Regions from separate parts of the Sphingobacterium daejeonense genome, predicted to be linked through region 2. Evidence: riboswitches for the same ligand, from Rfam matches in the RefSeq annotation. Region 2 holds a riboswitch; each other region holds the start of a gene.
The links. Region 2 has a riboswitch for S-adenosylmethionine ahead of FGL31_RS15850 (5-oxoprolinase). Riboswitches for the same ligand answer to the same signal wherever they lie in the genome.
Positions count from the first base shown of each region.

Region 1: it holds a riboswitch for S-adenosylmethionine, as region 2 does, so the genes downstream of both, FGL31_RS08320 (O-acetylhomoserine aminocarboxypropyltransferase/cysteine synthase family protein) here and FGL31_RS15850 (5-oxoprolinase) in region 2, are expected to answer to the same signal.
Region 3: it holds a riboswitch for S-adenosylmethionine, as region 2 does, so the genes downstream of both, metE (5-methyltetrahydropteroyltriglutamate--homocysteine S-methyltransferase) here and FGL31_RS15850 (5-oxoprolinase) in region 2, are expected to answer to the same signal.

Region 1 is NZ_LR590470.1:1,731,042-1,738,265, forward strand. Features, by position in the region: partial or broken gene FGL31_RS08300 (sigma-54-dependent transcriptional regulator) at 1-756, shown strand, start outside; gene FGL31_RS29780 (LPXTG cell wall anchor domain-containing protein) at 812-964, opposite strand; partial or broken gene FGL31_RS08310 (homoserine dehydrogenase) at 1,228-2,410, opposite strand; gene FGL31_RS08315 (homoserine O-acetyltransferase family protein) at 2,416-3,471, opposite strand; gene FGL31_RS08320 (O-acetylhomoserine aminocarboxypropyltransferase/cysteine synthase family protein) at 3,518-4,825, opposite strand; SAM riboswitch class I at 5,071-5,184, opposite strand; gene FGL31_RS08325 (hypothetical protein) at 5,365-5,796, opposite strand; gene dapA (4-hydroxy-tetrahydrodipicolinate synthase) at 5,890-6,768, opposite strand; gene ligA (NAD-dependent DNA ligase LigA) at 6,794-7,224, opposite strand, start outside.
Region 2 is NZ_LR590470.1:3,265,526-3,272,749, forward strand. Features, by position in the region: gene FGL31_RS15840 (transglycosylase domain-containing protein) at 1-179, opposite strand, end outside; gene rpoN (RNA polymerase factor sigma-54) at 406-1,869, shown strand; SAM-I-IV-variant riboswitch at 1,914-2,008, shown strand; gene FGL31_RS15850 (5-oxoprolinase) at 2,072-2,329, shown strand; partial or broken gene FGL31_RS15855 (DUF2891 domain-containing protein) at 2,555-3,519, opposite strand; partial or broken gene FGL31_RS15860 (DUF937 domain-containing protein) at 3,723-4,066, shown strand; gene FGL31_RS15865 (YidB family protein) at 4,091-4,417, shown strand; gene FGL31_RS28170 (beta-eliminating lyase-related protein) at 4,660-5,016, shown strand; gene FGL31_RS28175 (beta-eliminating lyase-related protein) at 4,928-5,278, shown strand; gene FGL31_RS26050 (hypothetical protein) at 5,313-5,546, shown strand; gene idi (isopentenyl-diphosphate Delta-isomerase) at 5,603-6,127, shown strand; gene FGL31_RS15880 (hypothetical protein) at 6,197-6,772, opposite strand; gene FGL31_RS15885 (hypothetical protein) at 6,762-7,224, opposite strand, start outside.
Region 3 is NZ_LR590470.1:3,988,376-3,995,599, reverse strand. Features, by position in the region: gene FGL31_RS19165 (DUF4833 domain-containing protein) at 26-547, opposite strand; gene FGL31_RS19160 (hypothetical protein) at 614-799, opposite strand; partial or broken gene metE (5-methyltetrahydropteroyltriglutamate--homocysteine S-methyltransferase) at 929-3,237, opposite strand; SAM riboswitch class I at 3,312-3,411, opposite strand; gene FGL31_RS19150 (response regulator transcription factor) at 3,768-4,457, opposite strand; gene FGL31_RS26770 (sensor histidine kinase) at 4,477-5,178, opposite strand; gene FGL31_RS26765 (hypothetical protein) at 5,198-6,349, opposite strand; gene FGL31_RS19140 (hypothetical protein) at 6,660-6,890, shown strand; gene pyk (pyruvate kinase) at 6,933-7,224, opposite strand, start outside.

The sequences.
Region 1 (7,224 bases), 1.5 Mb from region 2:
GTCACGAAAAGGGATCCTTTACCTCTGCTGTCAAGCAACGCATCGGAAAATTCGAGCAAGCCAATAATGGTACCCTTTTCTTAGATGAAATTGGTGATATGAGCCTTTCTGCTCAAGCAAAGGTTTTGAGAGCTCTACAGGAAAATAAAATTACTAGGGTAGGTGGGGAAAAGGAAATCGACGTAAACGTTCGTGTTATTGCCGCTACCAATAAAGACCTTTTGAAAGAAATTGAAGAAGGTAATTTCCGTATGGACTTGTACCACCGATTGAGTGTAATATTGATTCATGTGCCTTCTTTGGCAGATAGAAAGGATGATATTCCTACTTTAGCAAACGCTTTCTGTGAAGAGATCTGTGCCGAATATAGTATGCCTGTAAAAGCATTTACGCCAGACGCTATGAAAGCTCTTCAATCATTGCCTTGGACCGGTAATATCCGTGAGCTGAGAAACATGATTGAACGTTTTGATCATTCTTTGCGATAAAAAGATTACTGAAGATGACGTTCTTAAATTTGCAAATCCAGGTGGACCTGCTCCTGTAGCTAATAATGGTACTGCAAATAATGGAAATGGATTTGATATGGAACAATTCACATCATTCCAAGACTTTAAGGACTTTTCTGAATGTGAATTTATCAAATACAAATTAGAAAGAAATAATTGGAACGTTTCAAAGACAGCCGATGACCTCGATATACAACGAAGCCACCTGTACAGTAAAATTGAAAAGTTCGGACTCAAAAGAGATTAAATAATAAAGGCCTGATTCAATCAGGCCTTTTCTTTTGTTAAGTATTTTTTCGTAATTAATCGTTAAACTTTCTTTTTTGACGGCTATATAGCATATAAAATGCAACAGTCAAAACAATAATTCCGATAATGATATACGGTAATGCAGATCCCTCACCAGTGCTAGCGTTGGTCCTGTCCTCTGCGAACAAGCCAATAGATACTGGCATTTAGTAATACTAACACATTCCACTTTCTCATGATTAATTAGATTTTTAAGTTTATTTATTAATGTCTGAATAATATAAAGCAAAAACCATGACAAAGCAAATGTATTAACAATTATTTAACCTATTAAATGCCAATCCATCATTTTGTAATACAAATGTTACTAATTGGTGGTTCCAAATAGGGAATTGTAAATCTTATTTGAAAAAAAAGTGCTAATCTAAACTCAGATTAACACTTTTATACACAAATAATTTAATTATAATTATAGAATCTCAGCAAGGAAGTTCCCTTGTTGATGAATGATTCCCCTTTTGGCAATAATTTCTTGAAGATTAATCGTGCCGATTACATACTTATGGTCATTACTATAAAATCTTTCTGAAATATTTTCGAATTCAATATTTTCCAATACATCTTCATCTTCATATCTTAAATAAACTTTTAAAGTATAATCCGTTGAATAGATAACTTGCTGTGCTTCCAAGTGTTTTTTGTACTCATATTTATAGTCATACCTTAAAGCTGCAATATCAGAAAGCACGGCTGATCCCGTTGGATGGCCACCAGCACCTTTCCCATAGAAAAACTGTTCGTCAGCAAATGCAGCTTTTACTAATACGCCATTGTATTCATTCTCGACATTCTGTAAAATGTTATCTTTTGAAATGAATTTTGGGAGGACATATAATACTACTTGGTTATTTGCGATTTCTTTAGCTAATGGAATTAACTTGATTTTATAATTTTTTCTCTCTAGCATATCTTATATCTGCATCACCCAAAGTATCAATTCCTAAGTTTAGGATTTCATCGGGATTGATATAAATACCATAGGCATGAGAGGCTACGATGGCTAATTTAAATTTTGGATCATAACCACCTACATCGAGAGTAGGATCAGTTTCTGCAAAACCTAATTCCTGTGCTTTTTTCAAAGCTGAGTCATAACTCTGGTTCTCATTAAATATCTTGGAAAGAATGTAATTTGAAGAACCGTTAAAGATACCACTTACTGAATGTAATAATTCATTATCGTAATACTCTTCTAAGTTTCTGATGATAGGAATACTACCACAAACAGCTCCTTCATATAAAAGAGAGGTGCCATGTTGGTTTTGTATTTCAGTCAATTCTTCCAAATGGGTTGCGATCATTTTTTTATTTGCTGAAACAACATTTTTGCCAGTTGTCAGCGCTCTTTTAGTGATTTCAAAAGCAGCATCAGCATCATCAATTAATTCAACTACCGTATTGATTTCTGGATCATCCAAGATAGCATTTGCATCAGTAGTAAATAATTGCGCAGGCAATGTTCTTTTTTTGTCTGCATTTTTGATTACAAATTTCTTTATTTCTAAGTTTAGGTTTTTAGTTTTTATGATATCGTATAAACCTTGTCCCACCACACCAAATCCGAACATCCCGATGGTAAGTTTCTTACTCATTATTATTAAATTAAATTAAGTTGATTTTCTGCTTTTGTATTATTTTTCTCAAGGAAATTACCGATTACTTGAGTTAGTGTTTTTGTTTCGATTAAAAATCCGTCATGGCCAAAGAATGAATGTAATTCATAATATTCGGCGTTAGGGATGTTTTTGGCGATAAATTCTTGTTCCGACGGTGGAAACAGCACATCCGAAGGAATTCCAATGATAAGCGTATTTACACCTTCAATGCTGTTAAGGACTTGTTCGACCTGACCTCTTCCACGACCTAAGTGATGGCTATCCATTGCTTTGGTGAGATACCAATAAGAAAATGCATTGAACCTATTGACAAGCTTGTCTCCTTGGTATGATTGATAAGACGATGCTTTATATGCATCGGTTTTATCATGGTCAGATTCCACTTGGGTAGTACCATACGCATTATAGGTCCTATAAGAGAGTAGGGCCATACTTCTGGCGGCTTTTAATCCTTTGAGTCCTGCATCAGGTTTTTTCTCAAAGAACGACGAGTCTGCTTCAATAGCAAGCCTTTGGCTCTCATTAAAAGCAATACCCCATGGCGAAAAGAAAGCATTTGTGCCAATTGCAATTAGGTTATGGATTTTGATTGTTTTTGAAACTGTCCATTCCAAGGCTTGCTGTCCTCCTAAGGAACCTCCTATTAATGTGTTAATCTCGTTGATTCCTAGATGATTCGCTAATAGTTGATGTGCATGTACGATATCACGTATGGTAAATTGAGGAAAATCCGTATAATAGGGCAAATTAGTCTCCGGGTTTGTCGATAGGGGATTCGTAGTCCCATAATGCGAGCCCAAAACATTAGCACAAACTATATAATAGTCTTTATCATTGAATAATTCGTTTTCACCAAATAATCCAGGCCACCAATCAAACACATCCGAATTAGCAGTCAATGCATGGCAAACCCATATCACATTGGATTTGTCTTCATTCAGGTTTCCATAAGTATGAAACGCAATTTGAAGATTTGCCAGTTTTTTGCCACTTTCTAATTCGAAATCTTGGTTATATCCGAAAGTTCTTAAACTCATTCTTATAAATTATCTTCCTCCATAAAAATCAAATAAGGTCCCCACCTTATTTGATTTTGTCAAATGCTTGTGCTAAATCCGCTTTTATATCTTCAATGTGTTCAATACCTACTGAGAGTCTTAATTGACCTGGTGCTACACCTGCTTTTTTCTGATCTTCAGCACTCAACTGTTGGTGAGTAGTTGCTGCTGGATGGATAATCAATGACTTAGCATCTCCAACATTTGCCAAATGGCTGATCAATTCTAATGCATCAATAAATTCATTGGCTTTTTCCACGCCACCTTTAATGGTAAATGAAAGCACGGCCCCATATCCATTTTTTAGATATTTCTGTGCGTTTTGATGGTATGGGTGGTTTTTTAAACCCGGATAGCTTACATGTTCTACTTGTGGATGCGAATCTAACCATTGAGCTATCTCTAGCGTGTTGTCAACGTGACGTTGTACACGTAATGATAATGTTTCTAATCCTTGAACTAACAAGAAAGAATTGAAAGGGGATAGGGCAGGGCCAAAATCTCTTAATCCTTCAACTCTTGCACGGATGGCAAATTGAATGTTACCAAATGGTCCACCTTCTCCAAATACATCTGAAAATACCAAACCATGGTATCCTTCCGATGGTTCAGAAAATTGCTTGAATTTTCCATTGCCCCAATTATAGTTACCACCATCAATGATTACACCACCAATGCTTGTTCCATGTCCACCAATCCATTTAGTTGCTGATTCAACAACTACATTTGCGCCATGCTCTAAAGGCTTGAACAAATAACCGCCAGCACCGAAGGTATTGTCAACGATCAATGGAAGGTCATGCTTCTTTGCTACTGAAGCTATGCGTTCGAAATCTGGAATATTATAGCTTGGATTGCCGATAGTTTCTACATAGATAGCTTTTGTTTTGTCATCTATCAAAGCTTCGATCTTATCTGCATCTGTATCTTCAGCAAATCTTGCTTCGATACCCAATCTTTTAAAGGACACTTTGAATTGGTTATAAGTACCACCATAAAGGTTAGAACCAGACACAAAATTCTCACCTGCTTCCAGGATGTTTGTCAAAGCGATAAATTGTGCTGCTTGACCTGAAGCTACAGCAACTGCTGCTACACCGCCTTCTAATGCTGCTATACGTTTTTCGAAAACATCAGTAGTAGGATTCATAATCCTGGTATAGATATTACCGAATTGTTTCAATGCAAAAAGGTTGGCACCGTGTTCTGCATTTTCGAATACATAAGAAGAAGTTTGATATATAGGCAATGCTCTGGAACCAGTAGTAGGATCTACTTCTTGCCCTGCATGTACTTGTAAAGTTTCAAATTTTAGGTTTTTATTATCTGCCATTTTTATATTTTTTTAATCATGTTAGTAAAATGAAATTATTAAATCCTTTGAAGTTCTGTGTTTAGGTCGTCATTTACTGATGGACAATTGTATTCAATAAGAATAATGCTGCCATAGGACGACTATCGCATTCGAGAAATACAAATACAGTTGATGGATTTAATCTTAATAGAAGAATCTGTTGTCGGTTTTCCGACAAGATATAATAATTCTGATTTTGAAAATTCTGAAGTCATAGTCTATTTCATTTATATGCTCCTGAGCTTTATTGCTTCGGACAGGAATTGGCACCTTTTCAATCCTTATTGAAGGTTGCCAGTGGGTCATTGAGCCAGTCTCTCGCCACTTCTTTATAAATCAAGACCATCTTTTTTAGAGAGGTAATGATTAGTGTACCACTATCGAAGTACTCCGCAAATATAGGCTACGGAAATTAATTTTGCAATTTTTTTAGAAAAAAGAAGACCTCAAATCTTGTTAGGCTATTCACTTACAATGATTTGAGGTCCCAAATATTTTGTTATTGTAATACCAGTTTTTTAAAAAGTGTTGTTCTTTGCATCATGCATTTGGATGATTTTGTCCACTACATAACGCGTGTTTCCACGCCAAGGTAACACACCATGGTATTCTTTATAATGAAGATCAAAAGCCTTACCACTATTTAACTCCAATACTTTAAATACAGAATCGCTCTCGATAGAAAATTCAAATTCATTGGAGGAGATTCCAGTCCCCGTATTTTGACTGCGGATACCTTCCTGAATCAATTTTCCTTCATAGGTCTTAAAGACATTTCCCTTTTTTACTGCATAATTTAAAGTTCCCGATTTAACTCCTTCGCCAAAAACAAAGTAGTACTTGAAATAAACAAATACTGCGAATGCCAAGAAGATAATGAGTAGAAACCAGCTGATGAACTTTTTGAAGCCTGAACCCCTTTTGCTGGGTTGTTGGGTAGTTGTTTCCATTATTTTGTTAATTCAGTTTTTCTATAGATACAATTAAGAATACCTAAAAATAAGAAAGGTTGGCCAAACTACATGACCAACCTATTAATTTTTTTATCCGAGTAGCTGCATCTCTGCATCTATTGCTTCTTTTGTTTTCGGACTGACCGGTACCAATGGTAACCTCACATAGTCCTTTCCAATTCCTTTTTTCTCGAGAATATATTTCACTCCTGCAGGATTTCCTTCAATAAAACACAGGTCTATCATGTTTAATAATTCCAAATGAATAGCTCTAGCCTCATCAAAATTACCTTCACTACATAAATGTGCCAATGCAGAAACCTTTGTTGGATAGGCATTGCCTACCACAGAAATTATTCCTGCTGCTCCCATGGCCATCATAGGAAGTGTAACAGGATCATCTCCAGAGATTAAAAGAAAATCTTTTGGTTTATCTCTTAAGATTTCGCTGAATTGGGAAAAATTTCCCGAAGCCTCTTTTGTCGCTACTATGTTTTTGAAATCCTTAGCCAACCTGACCGTCGTAGCCGGGCTCATATTACTTCCTGTCCTGCCAGGCACATTATAAAGAATAATCGGAAGTTTCGAAACCTCAGCAATAGCCTTATAATGTTGATAGATTCCCTCTTGCGTTGGTTTGTTATAATAAGGTGAAACTGATAAAATAGCAATGTAATCCAATACCTTAAAATTCTTGATTTGTTCAACTATTTCAAAAGTATTGTTGCCACCGATTCCAGCTACCAATGGGATACGCTTATTGACATGCTTAGAAGTAAATTCCCACACCTTCTTTCGTTCATCAGGATTCAATGTTGCAGTTTCACCTGTTGTGCCCAATGAAACCAAATAATCAATTCCTCCCTCGATTTGATAATCAATCAAATTTCCTAAAGTGTCGTAATCTACTGTGCCGTCCGCATGGAATGGAGTAACTAATGCAACTCCCGCACCTTGAAGCTCGTTCATCGTTTGTATATATTATTTTTAATTTTTATTCATTAATCATTGATAGCAGTTGAGCTTCAGAAATCATCGGAATCTGAAGTTTTTCTGCCTTTGCCAGTTTTGATGGACCCATTTTATCACCAGCAACTAAATAATTCAGCTTTGAAGAAATACTGCTCAGCATCTTGCCACCGTGCGCCTCGATCAATTCCGTCAATTCTTCCCGGGAATAATCTGCAAATACACCGGAAATCAAAAACGTTTTGCCCGATAAACTATCTCCGGCGAGTTGTATTTCTTTTTCTTCTATTTCGAACTGAAGGCCTAAGGATTTGAGTTTTTCAATCTCTTCCCAATGTTCAGGATTTGTCAGATACGCATGTATACTGTCTGCTATCCGGAGTCCTATATCCTGTACTGACAATATTTCGTCTACAGTGGAATTCTTGATTGCCTCGATATTTTTAAAGTGTTGCG
Region 2 (7,224 bases):
GAATCTGCAGTATATAGTTCAGAAGAAACATTTAGTTCGGGTAACAAAATTTCTTTTTTTGTCGGTGAAGAACCGAACAAGCCTAGAAAGTTAATTTGAACTGCGCACGTAAATAAAATAACAAAGTAAATAACAATCAGTGCGATGCGCAAAAATTTGTTCCGAACACGTTTAAACATACGGTAAATATGAACAAAACTTTGGAAAAAATTACATCAATTCGCCTAAAAAGGAAGCTTTACGAGAAAATTAACGAATTTTAACAAATGAGTTTTTTGGTTTTTAACTAGGCTGTTTATCCGACAATTATAATAGCAAAAACTGTACCTAAAACAGTTTTTGTTACCATAAACTTTACCTTATTAAATATATTTACCTATTTTTACGTGATTTATTATTGGGGACATGTTAAAACAAACTTTACAGCAAAAACTATTACAAAAACTTTCACCGCAACAAATTCAATTCATCAAATTGCTACAGGTGCCAACAGTTTCATTGGACGCCCGCATCAAAGAAGAATTGGAAGAAAACCCTGCGCTGGAGGACGGTAGTTTGACTAACATGAACGACCCCGTGGAAGAATATCCCGATAAAGATCCGGATGATGACTTCAACATGGAAGAAAACAGCTATGAAGATGAATTCAGTGTTGATGAATATATCCAAGAAGATGACTACAAAGACTATGGCGGTGGATATGACCATGATGATGAAGACGGAAAAAAAGAAATCCCTATCGCTGTACAAGATTCTTTCTACGAAAATCTACAAAACCAACTTGATCTACTAGCACTATCTGATAAAGATTATATAGTTGGTCAACAAATAATCGGATCTCTTGATGACGATGGTTACCTAAGGAGACCTATCCTATCTTTGATTGACGACCTTGCGTTTTCACAAAATGTAATTGTTGAAGAAGAAGATGTCGAAGACATACTCAAGATTGTTCAATCATTTGACCCTGCCGGCATTGGAGCAAGGAATCTTCAGGAATGCTTGGCAATCCAGTTAAGAAAGAAAGATCTCACCAACCCGATTATCCAACAAGCGATGATGGTCGTGGAAAATTACCTCGATGAATTCACGAAGAAACATTACGATAAAATCGAAAAGCAATTAGGTGTAAACTCTGAGGAGCTGAAAGAAATCGTCAATGAAATTCTTAAGTTGAATCCTAAGCCAGGTGATTCAGGTGCAGCTGCAGGAAAACAATTGCAGATTATCCCTGACTTCCATATCTCCAATAATGATGGTATCCTGCACTTGACCTTAAATGGCAGAAACGCCCCTGAACTAAGAGTTTCAAGGTCTTATCAAGAAATGTTTGAGCATTACGAAAAAGCGGAAAAAAACGACAAAAAAATGCGTGAAGCAGTTCAGTTTGTTAAACAGAAACTTGATTCCGCAAAATGGTTTATCGATGCCATCAAACAAAGACAACAGACTCTTTTGAAAACCATGAATGCTATCATGGAATATCAATATGACTACTTCCTAACTGGCGACGACAGAATGCTTAAACCAATGATTTTAAAGGATATAGCCGACAAGATCGAAATGGATATTTCAACTGTATCCCGCGTTGCCAACTCCAAATACGTGCAAACAGAATTCGGAACTTTCTTATTAAAATCATTCTTCTCAGAAGCTATTCAAACAGAATCTGGCGAGGAAGTTTCTAACAAAGAAGTGAAAAAGATTCTAGAGGAGTGTATTGCTAACGAAGACAAGAGAAAACCTTTGGCAGATGAGAAATTAACCGAAATCCTGAAGGAAAAAGGTTATTCGATCGCGAGGCGTACTGTTGCTAAATACCGTGAAGCAATGAACATCCCGGTAGCACGTTTAAGAAAAGAATTATAAAATTTTATTTTCACTTGCATATTAAAATATAATCTACTAAGTTTGTAGAGTATTCAGAATTGCACGAGCAATACCAACCGAGTGAAAGACACCGCGGTGGTAAATCGATACGGGCGGCAAGCCAAAATAAAAGAATATTGCAAGGTCTTAAAATAGACTTCTCTGAATGCAATTATGGTTAAACCCTTTAAACATTAATTGTATGTCCAACACAAAACCCTTACAACAACACCTAGTGGAACAATTCCACCACTACAGCACCAATGAATTGGTAATTCTAAACAATGACTTAGTTAGATCAAACTGGGGAAAAAATAAAACAGCTTTCAGAACTGCTTTGTTGAGCACCTTATCTAAACGAGGAATTGATCTCTCCGCAATAATCAGCACCGAAGACGGATTTACTCAAATACAACGAGTACCAGTCAAATTATCAGAAAATAGACTTATTCCGGAATAGGTAGAAATAGACATTAGACAATAGACATTAGACATTAGAAATGGTATGACGCCGTAAATGTCTATAGCCTATTGTCTATTGTCTTCGTCTTAGCAGTCTAAGGCTCAATAGTCTTAAGCATATAGTATTATGTCTTTTGTCTTTTGTCTTACGTCTACTGTCTTTTGTCTTACGTCTACTGTCTTTTGTCTTACGTCTACTGTCTCACATCTCACATCTCATATCTCACATCTCATATCTACCTAAAGCATACAAAGCGAAAGTCCCAAGCCAATGACTTCCCATATAATCATCTTTTGCACTTAAATTGCCAATCGAGAAATTGAAATGTTCAACAGCATCTTTTTCAGGTGCTCCAATGCAGGGTCCATTTTCGAAATCCCAAAAAGACAAGCCGCTCTACTATAGTTTAACCCATCCAAGTGGACCAACTTACCATCACTCCTATCTTTCACGAGTGCAGGTTCTAATTTAAATTCATCATTGAACAAATCAGGCATAAAAGCTTTCAACCATGTAATGTATTCTGATTTATCCAAGACTTTGCTCATCAAATATGCTTCTTCCAAACAAGGTGATAAAAAGTCGTAACCGCTGGGTTCATAAGCTAGATCACAATTCTTGTCGTCCTTGAACAATCGAATAGAATTTTCCTTTAATGCTTGTTTAAAAGTATCATCGCCTACTGTATTGGCATAATCCAAGGATAAAGAAAGACTAAAAGCTGAATTATCATGCTGTCCTGCACGGATCGGGTAGACCAACTTTGGAAGATATTCTTTATAGCGAGTAACCAACAGGTCTACCAATGGTTGAAGTGAGGCTTTCCATCTTTTGGCATCCACATCCTCCCAAGTAGACAATTCTTCCTGTAATTTAAACAACCAAGCCCAACCATAGGTCCTTTCAAAGCTCAAATTATTTTTATCATTGAAAAAGGCTAATTCCACAGCAACATTCTCTGGCGTAATATGCTGATTCAATGCCGCTCTTACCTTTCCGGCATTGTCTAGACTTGGAAACTGCTTCATCAATTTTACGATCGACCAGTAACCATGTACGGAGGAATGCCAGTCAAAACAGCCATAAAAAACTGGCCTTAAACTCTTTGGACTTTTCAGGTCAGCATCCGAACCTAATACTTGGCCCAGTTTATTTGGATACTCCACTTCGATACAATGAGTCGGCATCGAGAAATAATCTTAGATAAATTTTCGTCCAACTTAATTTCCTCAACACTAATCTTTTCATTGGTTTTATCTCCACTTTTACATCCTGCGAGCAACAACGCTACAACTATAAAAATGTTTAAACATAATTTATTCATACAGAAAATTTTGGCAATATATTTGAGTTCTAAAAATAACATTTATAAACTAAAACATTCTACAAAATGAACATTAGTGACTTAATTTCAGGCAGCATCGGATCGCAAGCTACTGAAGGTATATCAGAAAAATTGGGGATTGATAAAAACCAAACTCAGTGGGTAGTTTCTGCCGCAATTCCATTAATGATGTCTGCATTAAATTATAATGCACAAAAAAGTCCTGAAAGGGCTCAAGGCATTCAACAAGCTATTGACACCAAAGGTTCTGGTGGAATCTTGGAAAACCTAGCTGGACTGTTTAACCAAGGTCCAACAGAAGATGAGGATCAAATGGTGAACAATATCTTTGGTAAAACACGGACAATGTAAAGGAATCTCTATCTGAAAAATCAGGAATCAGTGTAGGTAAAATTGGCGGAATCCTTGCGCTATTGGCTCCATTGGTAATGGCTTATTTAAACAAGCAAAAACAATCTCAAGGAGAGTCAGGATCTGGAGGCGGTTTAGGCGACTTACTAGGAAATATCTTAGGTGGTGGATCCTCGAATGCAGGCTCTTCGGGTGGTGGAATTGGAGACCTAATTGGCAGTGTATTGGGAGGTGGATCTCAATCAAATGACCAAGCTCCTACAAATTCTTCACAACCGAATATCTCTGGTGGTCTTGGTGATCTAGTTGGACAATTCTTCGACCAAAAGAACGACAAAAATACTAAAGGCAGCATCTTAGATAGCTTAGCCGGTATGTTTGGAAAATAATTGAACTATATTTATACAACAACCAGAGGGCAGTTTATGATTAAATTGTCCTCTTTTTTGTTTAATAGGGTTGATGTTGCGAAAACAATTATATTTACGCATGGAATCTAAAATCAGCTTTAAAAACGACTATAGCGAAGGCGCACACCCTAAAATCCTCGAAAACCCTAATCCAAACAAATCTAGTTCAAGAGCCAGGATATGGAGCAGATAGCATCTGCAAACAAGCAAAGGAATATATCATCAAAGAAACCGGCAACGCAGATTCTCAGATATTCTTTGTTTCAGGTGGAACTCAAGCAAACCTTCTTGTTATCAGTCACCTTTTGAAACCATATGAATCTGTTATTGCAGCAGACACTGGACATATTGAAGTCCATGAAACAGGAGCAATTGAAAATTCAGGACATAAAATAAACCTGATTCCAAATCGCGAAGGCAAAATAAATATTGAAGGGATCCAAGCCATTGTGGATGCACATTACCGACAATCATATGGTAAAACCAGCTATGGTTTACATTTCACAATGTACAGAATTGGGCAGCATCTACAGCAAAGCAGAACTCATGGAAATCTCAAATTGCTGCAAATCAAATAAATTGCTACTTTTTATCGATGGTGCAAGATTGGGAACTGCCCTAACCTCTTCTGCAAATGATTTAACCCTCAAAGATATTGCAAGCCTCGCAGATGTATTCTATATTGGTGGCACCAAAAATGGAGCCTTATTAGGCGAAGCTATTGTTTTTCAAGACCATAAGCTTTCTCAGGGGTTCGATTATTACTTGAAACAAAAGGGAGCATTGATGGCTAAAGGCCGCGTATTAGGGGCTCAATTCCTAGCATTGGTTCAAGGATAATCTTTTTTATGAGCTAGGAACGCATGCCAATGTTATGGCGGCCAAATTAGCAAGCGCATTCAAGAAGAATGGTTATTCTTTTGCAACTGAACCTGCCAGTAACCAAATATTTCCGATAATTCCCCTAAGTTTAGCAGAAAAACTAACGGAAAAATATGAATTCTATATATGGCAAAAACTAGATGAACAAAATGTGGTTATAAGATTAGTTACTTCTTGGGCAACAAAAGAGTCATGGATAAATCAATTTATTGAAGATATCCAATAGAACTTAGGTTTAATAGCCCATAATCTATATCTTAGAAATTAACCCAAATCTATAATATGGCTCCAGAAGAATTTGTGATATTGGTTGATCAGAATGATCAAGAAATCGGTGAAATGGAAAAACAAGAAGCGCATGTACTCAATAAAAAACATAGAGCATTTTCGGTATTTCTATTTGATGAGAATAACAACATGATATTACAGCAAAGAGCTGATTCAAAATACCATAGCCCTGGCTTGTGGACAAACGCATGCTGTGGACACCCTAGACCTAATGAAACTACCATAAATGCTGCAAAAAGAAGGACCTTTGAAGAAATGGGAATACATGTGGACATTCATGAAGTGTTCCAGATTAGTTACGAAGAGAAACTCGAAAATGGCCTATGGGAAAATGAGTATGACCATATATTCATCGGAAAATACTCCCAAAGCAACTTCAACCTAAACCCTGAAGAAATTCAAGATATTAAATCCATCAGCCTGGATGACCTTAAGAAAAACCTGCAAGAAAACCCAGAAAATTATACCTTTTGGTTTAAGCTGATTTTTGGGAAAATGGATTTTGAGGACATTCTTTAGACAGTAGACAGTAGACAGTAGACATAAGACATAAGACGTAAGACGTAAGACATACGACATAAGGTATGATTACCACCATTGTGCTGTTGGCAAATAATACGAAGCCGTATCTCTTTCTGTCTGCCAAGGGGCCAATTCAAATCGATAAGCCTTATCCGACCCCTTCCAAGGAAGATTAGAATTCAATTCTCCCCACTGCATCTCTACATTATATGTCTTGCCTTCTGTGCTGGTTAATGTTCCGAACAATTTGGACCTCGAAAAACCTGATACCCCATTAGTATACTGTGTAGCCTTTTCAAAAACAACCTTTGAATTCTCCTGGATGGAATCGCTTAACTTAATCTCAGGTTCTGTTGCTTGTAATGCGGAAGTATAGCTTTGCCAACTATAAAGATTCGTATCTGCCATGACATAAGGAAACGACTTCCTTGTAGGATATTTCTCCATAAATAATCGCACTGGCCGTTTCAAAACCAGCTCTTTCCCTAACAAGTCTTTGAATGGATCTTTATTTCCGATGTTGGTTGATTTAGTCTTGCAAGTTTGAAATAGGAAAAACACAAACAAGAAAAAACCAACCACAATACAGGTTAAAACAATTTTTATTACACGCTTTGCAGATAATTCCTTTTTAGGAGCCATGATTTATCTTCTTTTCCGAGAAACTCATTTCAATAGTTCCATCTTCTGAAACCAAGTCAATCTGATAAGGTTCTTGACTTTTAATTTTCATAGGAATGGTTTCAGATTCAAAATCTGTGCTATTCATTTCAGCTGAAGGCTTGTGTGCAGTACTCATTTCTTTATTCAACGAAATTGACACTATTTCGTCGCCCGCATCTGTGACTTTGAACCATCCGAATCCTGCCCTTTTCGAAAATCTTGAATCAGTATCCATTTCTATAAATCTTCCATAATAAATATCTCCTGCCATCATTTTCTCCATTAATACGGTCGGACCAATAGCAGAAGGATTTGCAGGTGGTTTAAGAGAATCATAAGTTAAATATGCGAAAAAAGCTATAATAGCAACCATAAAAATATAACCAACTACAGTTAATTTAAACTTAAATGGAGCAGGAGGTACTTCTGTA
Region 3 (7,224 bases), 720 kb from region 2:
TATATTGAACATAAATAACGGTCAATTAAATTTCAAGCTTTAAAATTACTTCTTTGTTTTTGTGGGTTCCATAAAATAATATATAATCTAATTTGGTGCTAAATCCTGAAGTTCCGTCTTTTATACGAATAAATAATCTATTGACTTTGATTTTTACACCATTAACCGTAGTCTCTACGTAGGCTTTTCCTTTGGAAGGTATGGTTAGATATAGCTTTTGATCTGGGAGTGATACGATGGCAAGTTCATAGTGATTTGCGTTGATTTTATCTATATCAATACCGTATGCAAAGTTTTTCTGAATGGCGGTTAAAGGTTTTATTTCTCCATTTTTGTCAAATAATTGACGGGTAACTTTAACGGGCTCATCCGTGTCGATTTTATGGTTATTGCTGTAATTAATGGAATAAATAAATGCATTCTTACCTCTGTTATGTTGGATGTAGAACAATAATCCATCGTTGGAAGTTGGTTTTGGATAACCATCCTGACAAAAGGCTTGAAATGAAGATACGAATATCAGTACTACTAAGATAAACCTGGTCATGTACATTAATTTTGTACGAAAGATACTGATATTCGCATTAACAGATAGTGAAATTTTCGTTAAAGATTAATTAGTGCCTCCACGGCCACCACCAAATAATTTTGAAATTAACCAAATCACTAATACTACTGCCCCTACAACTAATATAATACCCCACCACATTCCTGCTTTGAATATTCCTTCAATTAAAGAACAACTACTGAAAAGGGTAGTGGTAAGAGCAATCGCTAAGAATCCTATATATCTATTCATAATATCTTTTTTTGTTAAACAATAAAGAGACCGAAAAGTTTGCTCATACTCGATTAAAAGCGGTAAAATAATAAAGCCGAGCATTTTGCTCGGCTTTGAACTAATATATTTTATAATACTAATTTTTGATTATTCTGCTCTAAGGATTTTCGCAGCTTCAACCATTGATTCTAAGGCAGCCTTAGTCTCTGGCCAAGCACGAGTTTTCAATCCACAGTCAGGGTTAACCCATAATTGCTCTGAAGGAACTACAGCTTTTGCTTTGCGAAGTAGGTTTACCATTTCTTCAGTGCTAGGAACACGTGGTGAGTGAATGTCGTATACACCTGGACCAATATCATTAGGATATTTGAAATCAGCAAATGCATCTAATAATTCCATTTGTGAACGTGAAGTTTCAATAGTAATTACGTCAGCATCCATTGCAGCGATGTCCTGGATAATATCATTGAATTCAGAGTAACACATGTGTGTGTGGATCTGCGTATCATCATCAACATTTGATGAAGAAACACGGAATGCACGAACTGCCCAATCCAAGTATTCTTGTTGATCTGCTTTACGTAATGGAAGACCCTCACGGATAGCTGGCTCATCGATTTGGATGATCTTGATTCCTGCTTTTTCTAAAGCTTGAACCTCATCTAAAATAGCCAAAGCGATTTGGTATGTTGTGGTTGAACGTGGTTGGTCGTTACGTACAAATGACCATTGTAAAATCGTTACAGGACCTGTCAACATTCCTTTAACAGGACGGTTAGTCAATGACTGAGCATATGCTGACCAACGTACTGTCATGTCTTCTGGACGGTACACATCACCAAAAATAATCGGAGGTTTAACACAACGAGAACCGTATGATTGAACCCAACCGTTTTGTGTGAATGCATATCCTGCTAATTGCTCACCGAAGTACTCAACCATGTCATTACGTTCGAATTCACCGTGAACTAATACATCGATGTCCAAATCTTCTTGTAATCTGATTGTTCTTTCAGTCTCAGCAGCAATTTCTTTGTCGTATTCCTCTTGAGAAATAGCTCCTTTTTTCAAGTCAGCTCTCCACTTACGTACATCTTTTGTTTGTGGGAATGAACCGATTGTTGTAGTAGCAATCCAGGAAGATTGAATTTAGCTTGTTGTGCAGCTTTACGAGCATCAAATGATGAAGTACGTTTTGCATCTTCATCAGTGATGTTGCTTACACGGTTTTTAACTTCTGGTTTGTGAATCAATGGAGAAGTACGGCGACTCTCAGCAGCTTCTTTGTTTGCTTCAAAGCGTTTCTGAGTATCAGCATCAACTTCACCTTCAGCCAATACAGCAAGATCTTTAACCTCAGAAAGTTTTTGTTTTGCAAATGCTAACCAGTTTTTAACTTCTGCAGGTAATGATTCTTCATTGTTTTCATTGTCCAAATCAAAAGGAACATGCAATAAAGATGAAGAAGGAGCAACCCAAACACGGTCTTTTCCTAACGCATCAACTGCTTGTTTGATTTTTTTCAATGAATTTTCGTAATCATTTTTCCAAATATTACGGCCTTCAATAACCCCTAATGAAAGAGTTAAGTTTGCAGGAACTTTTGATAATATAGTGTCAAGTTGGTTTTCACCACGAACTAAGTCAAGGTGTAACGCATGCACAGGAAGATTAACAGCGATATCCTCGTTATTTCCTAATGCCTCGAAATAAGTAGCAACGATTAATTTGATGCCTTTGGCTGCAGCAGCTAATTTTTCAAATACTTTGCCATACAGAGCTTTGGTAGCATCATCAATGTCTAAAGCCAAGAAAGGCTCGTCAATCTGAACATATTTCGCCCCAGCATCAGCAAGCTTGCCTAAAATCTCTTCATAAACAGGAAGTAATTTGTCGATAAGATCGATGCGGTTGAAATCTGCTTCTTTTTCTTTACCCAATAAAAGGTAAGTAATTGGACCAATTAAAACAGGCTTTGTTTCAATACCCAATTGTTTTGCTTCATTGTATTCACTTAAGAATTTCTCTGAAGTAAGTTTGAATTCTTGGTTTTTTACGAATTCAGGAACGATATAGTGATAGTTAGTATCAAACCACTTAGTCATTTCCATAGCAGTAACATCTACGCCACCTTCTTGGAAACCACGTGCCATCGCGAAATATAAATCAAGATTATATTGGCGATCGATTTTGTTTAATAAGGAATTGTAACGAGCAGGGATAGCTCCTACAGTTAATGACAAGTCTAAAACTTGATCATAGAATGCGAAGTCATTAGATGGGATCAACTCGATTCCAGCATCCTTTTGAGTCTTCCAATTGCTTTCACGGATTTTCAGTCCAGCCTGCAATAATTCTTCCGCGCTAATCTTCTTCGCCCAGTAAGCTTCATTAGCTTTCTTCAACTCGCGGAATGCGCCCACACGTGGGTAACCTAAATTGTTTGTTAATAGCATATTTTCTCTACTAAATTAAATATATTTCAATAAATCTTTTTGCTAAGAGAAGGCTACCAAGGATGTCTGTAACCAGCTTATCTTTCCCAATCAGGGGTAGAATGTAGCACCTTGTCAAGGGACAGGTTGCTAAGGCTTCATCGGGTCTAGTCCCTCTGCCTTTCTCTATAAGCGGGGGCTAAGTTAGGAATTAGATTTTTAATATGCAAAAAAAAGTGAAGAGACGGCTTGAAGTAGACATAAGACATAAGACACAAGACACAAGAGAGATGAAATAATCCATAAAATATTAATTACATTTTTAGAATTTGGTCGAGTTAACAGCTACTGTTAGAAAATTAATTAAAAAAAATAAATGAGGCTTGATATGCCTCATTTATTTTTAGAATTATAATGTTTTAATATAATGCTATTCGATCAGCTCTATTTAGGTACGGACAATGTATAAAAAAGGTAAACTATTTTAGAATTTGACAATAGTCTAATGTCTTATGTCTTATGTCTAGTGTCTTAACCAAACTATCTAATCCTTAGCTCACCAACAACTTATATCCTTTACCGTGGACATTAACTATTTCAACATTAGGGTCCTCCTTAAGGTATTTTCTAAGCTTGCTCAAGAAAACATCCATACTTCGGCCGGTAAAATAATTGTCGTCATGCCAAATCTTGATTAAGGCTTCCTCACGAGTTAAGACATCATTTTTCTTCAAGCAAAGTAAGCGCAATAATTCGGCTTCCTTCGTGGAAAGCTTCTGTTGTTGGCCCTTATACGAAATAATCTGACTGGTGTAATCAAAGAAATAATCTCCGATTTCAAATTTATCAGAAACTTCTTCCTCCTTATCTTTTGAAGCTCTTTTAAGAAGCGCATTGATGCGAAGCAATAACTCCTCAACACGGAATGGTTTTGTGATATAATCATCTCCACCCAATTCAAAGGCCTGTGTTTTATCTTCCATCATTCCCTTGGCAGTCGCATAGATAATTGGAACCGTTTGATTGATCTTGCGGATATCTTTCCCCAATGAAAAACCATCTTTCTTGGGCATCATGACATCCAAGATGCATAGATCAAACTCCTCTTTACGAAAAGCATCCATGCCTTCCTGACCATCGGTACAAAGTACCACGTCAAATTTTCCTTTTAATTCTAGATAATCCTTTAGTAATTCACCCAAATTAGGATCATCTTCTGCTAATAATATCTTTTGATTCATACTTTTCTTTATCTAATGATTATGCAACTTCCTTAGATGCATTTTTCAAAGGAAGAGTTACTTCAAATTGTGTGCCTTTATCTTTTTCACTCTTAACGGTGATTTTACCGTTCAAGCGTTTGACAATATCGTTTACATAGCTAAGTCCTAAACCAAATCCTTTCACGTTGTGAATGTTCCCTGTTGGGATACGGTAGAATTGATCGAAGATCTTTTCTTGTTGGTCCTTGGTCATCCCCATTCCTTTGTCTGCAACAGAAATTACAATGTTGTTCCCTCTATTAAAAGTCCTAAAAGTGATTTCTGGTTTTCCTTTGGAATACTTAATCGCATTATCAACCAAATTAAACATCACATTGGACAAGTGCAATTCATCTCCAACAACCAAGTCGTTATCAGCAGCAATATCAATGTTTAGGGTTCCTTCAGCCTTATCCATTTGTAGACGCATGCTTTCCAAAACAGCATTTGCAAGTGAATTGATATGAACATTGACGCGCTCGATCTTTAGGTTTTCTTTCTCTAACCTAGCTATGTTCAAAACCCTTTCAATATGTGAGCCCAACCGAACATTTTCATCATAAATTATGTTCGCAAGCTTATTGACTCTTTTGCCATCAGAGGAGATTTCAGGATCACGAAGTGATTCGCTGGCAATCATAATTGTGGCAACTGGAGTCTTGAATTCATGAGTCATATTATTGATAAAGTCTGTCTTCATCTCAGACATCTTTTTCTGTTTAAAAATGATACTCAAAGTGTAAGCGAAACAGCCAATTAATAGTGCCAATAATGCCAAGATAGTGGGGAATAACCAATAGCCCATTGTTTCGGCAATAATACCACCCCTTGTTAGGGAAGTGGATGCTTAATTCTCCTGGTGCATTACCGCGGTCACCCTGAAATAACCTAGCAGTATAGATCAGCGGATTTTTAACCTCTTCTAATTGCTCATTGTTAAATTGGTAAAAACCTTGAAAAACGGGAATTTTATTGAAATCTTTTATCTCCATGACAAATGACGACTTAATGCCGCGTTCATGCAGTTCATGAATTAAAAGGTCAACCGTTCTTTTTCCATTTATACGTTCTGCCAAAGGTCTTTTCGATAATTCCATGCCCATGGCTACATCCGCAATCACTGAACTTTTCTTACCCCCAAGAATCGCAATAGTATCAAACAATGTTGCGGCATCCGTTAGTTTTTGGTTCCTCAGGTTGTGAAGCTTAATCTCCAAAGCCTCAATTTTGGCAAGTGTTCTGTAATCAATCTTGGGCGGTAATGTCCTTATTTGATATGCAATAGCATTGGTCGCAGGTGGAGCAAACACAGGAATAATATATCTTGTGCTGTCGTCCTTTGGCTTGACCGGAGGTATAACCTTAATAGCATCTATTCTGGTAAATTCACCAATGGTATTGTCAGCTGTAAGACCTTGTTCTAAAGTAATTCTGACCAGGTGCTTATATTCTTTCCTCCTAAGATAAGTTTCAAAAAATTCGTTGTTGATAAAAACCGCAGGGAATTGCTGGTTTAGAGCAGTTTCAAGTTTGTTGAAATTTGTAGTATGTTGAAAAGCTATCCTTTGAAGGGTTTTTATACTGTCTTGATATTGAACCTGAAGTGCAAGGATCTTTTCGTTCTTTTGAATGCGTTCTTGATCGATTCTAAATTTCTCCTGGTTCTGGCGTTCTTGCTCTCGGGCAAAATCATAGATCTCCTGGCGCTCGATCTTATTGGCTACAGCAGATAAAGAAGCCTTGACTTCCTCATCAAATAACTTTGATTCTTTTATAAAGGATTCCCTCACAAAGTAATATTGCATAGCCATCACTCCAATTAGAGCAATAGACATGAGCCATATAATCAACGCAATACTTCTTTTCTTCATTTGTTACAAAAATAATAAGGGGAAACAGCTAATTTTCTCATTTAACACTATTTAACAGCGCTTTTTTAGCTTTTTTAGCAAAATAGACTTTGTTTTGGTAAATTAAATACTCTAAATAGACTAATTATGAAACACATATTAACGATCGCCATTTTGCTGTTGGGTTGGTGCATACCTTCTTTTTCTCAAATTACAGAAAAAATTCCGAAAAAGGAAAGCTTGTTCCAAGCGCCCAATTCAGCCAATTGATAAAATGGACAATGCTGCCAAGTTTCAATCAAAAATGGATTCCTTAAATAAATCATTTAATATGAATATTGAAATTCCAAATGCCTATAAAGGAAAAGGAGATAACTTGATAAAAGGATTGGAACAGAAAGATGATACCGTGATTAGAGAAAAGTATTTGAATGGTAAGGAAAGTGTAATTATGCCAGGCACAGAAAAATCGGACTCCAATAATCTCAATCTGCAGGTAGATACAGTAAAAAATATAAAGTTGATTCAACCGAAGAAGTCAAATCAATCCAAAAATAAATAAATTAAAAAAGCCTCAATCAAATGAGGCTTTTTTAATGGAGTATTATTTTACCTCCGAAACACGAATGGTATTTGTTCTACCTTTTTCATGTAATGGAGTTGAAGAAGTATTGATTACAATTTGTCCTGGTTCAACCAAATGACGCTCTTTCAGTAATCCGTTTACATCTTGGATAGTACCGTCTGTTGACTCGTACTTTTCGTAGATAAATGCTTTTACACCCCAGCATAAGCTAAGTGTGCGCAATAATGTTTTATTACCTGTAAATACGTAAATATCAGCATCCGGACGGTAACTTGAAATTTCCATTGCTGTATATCCAGAAGATGTCATT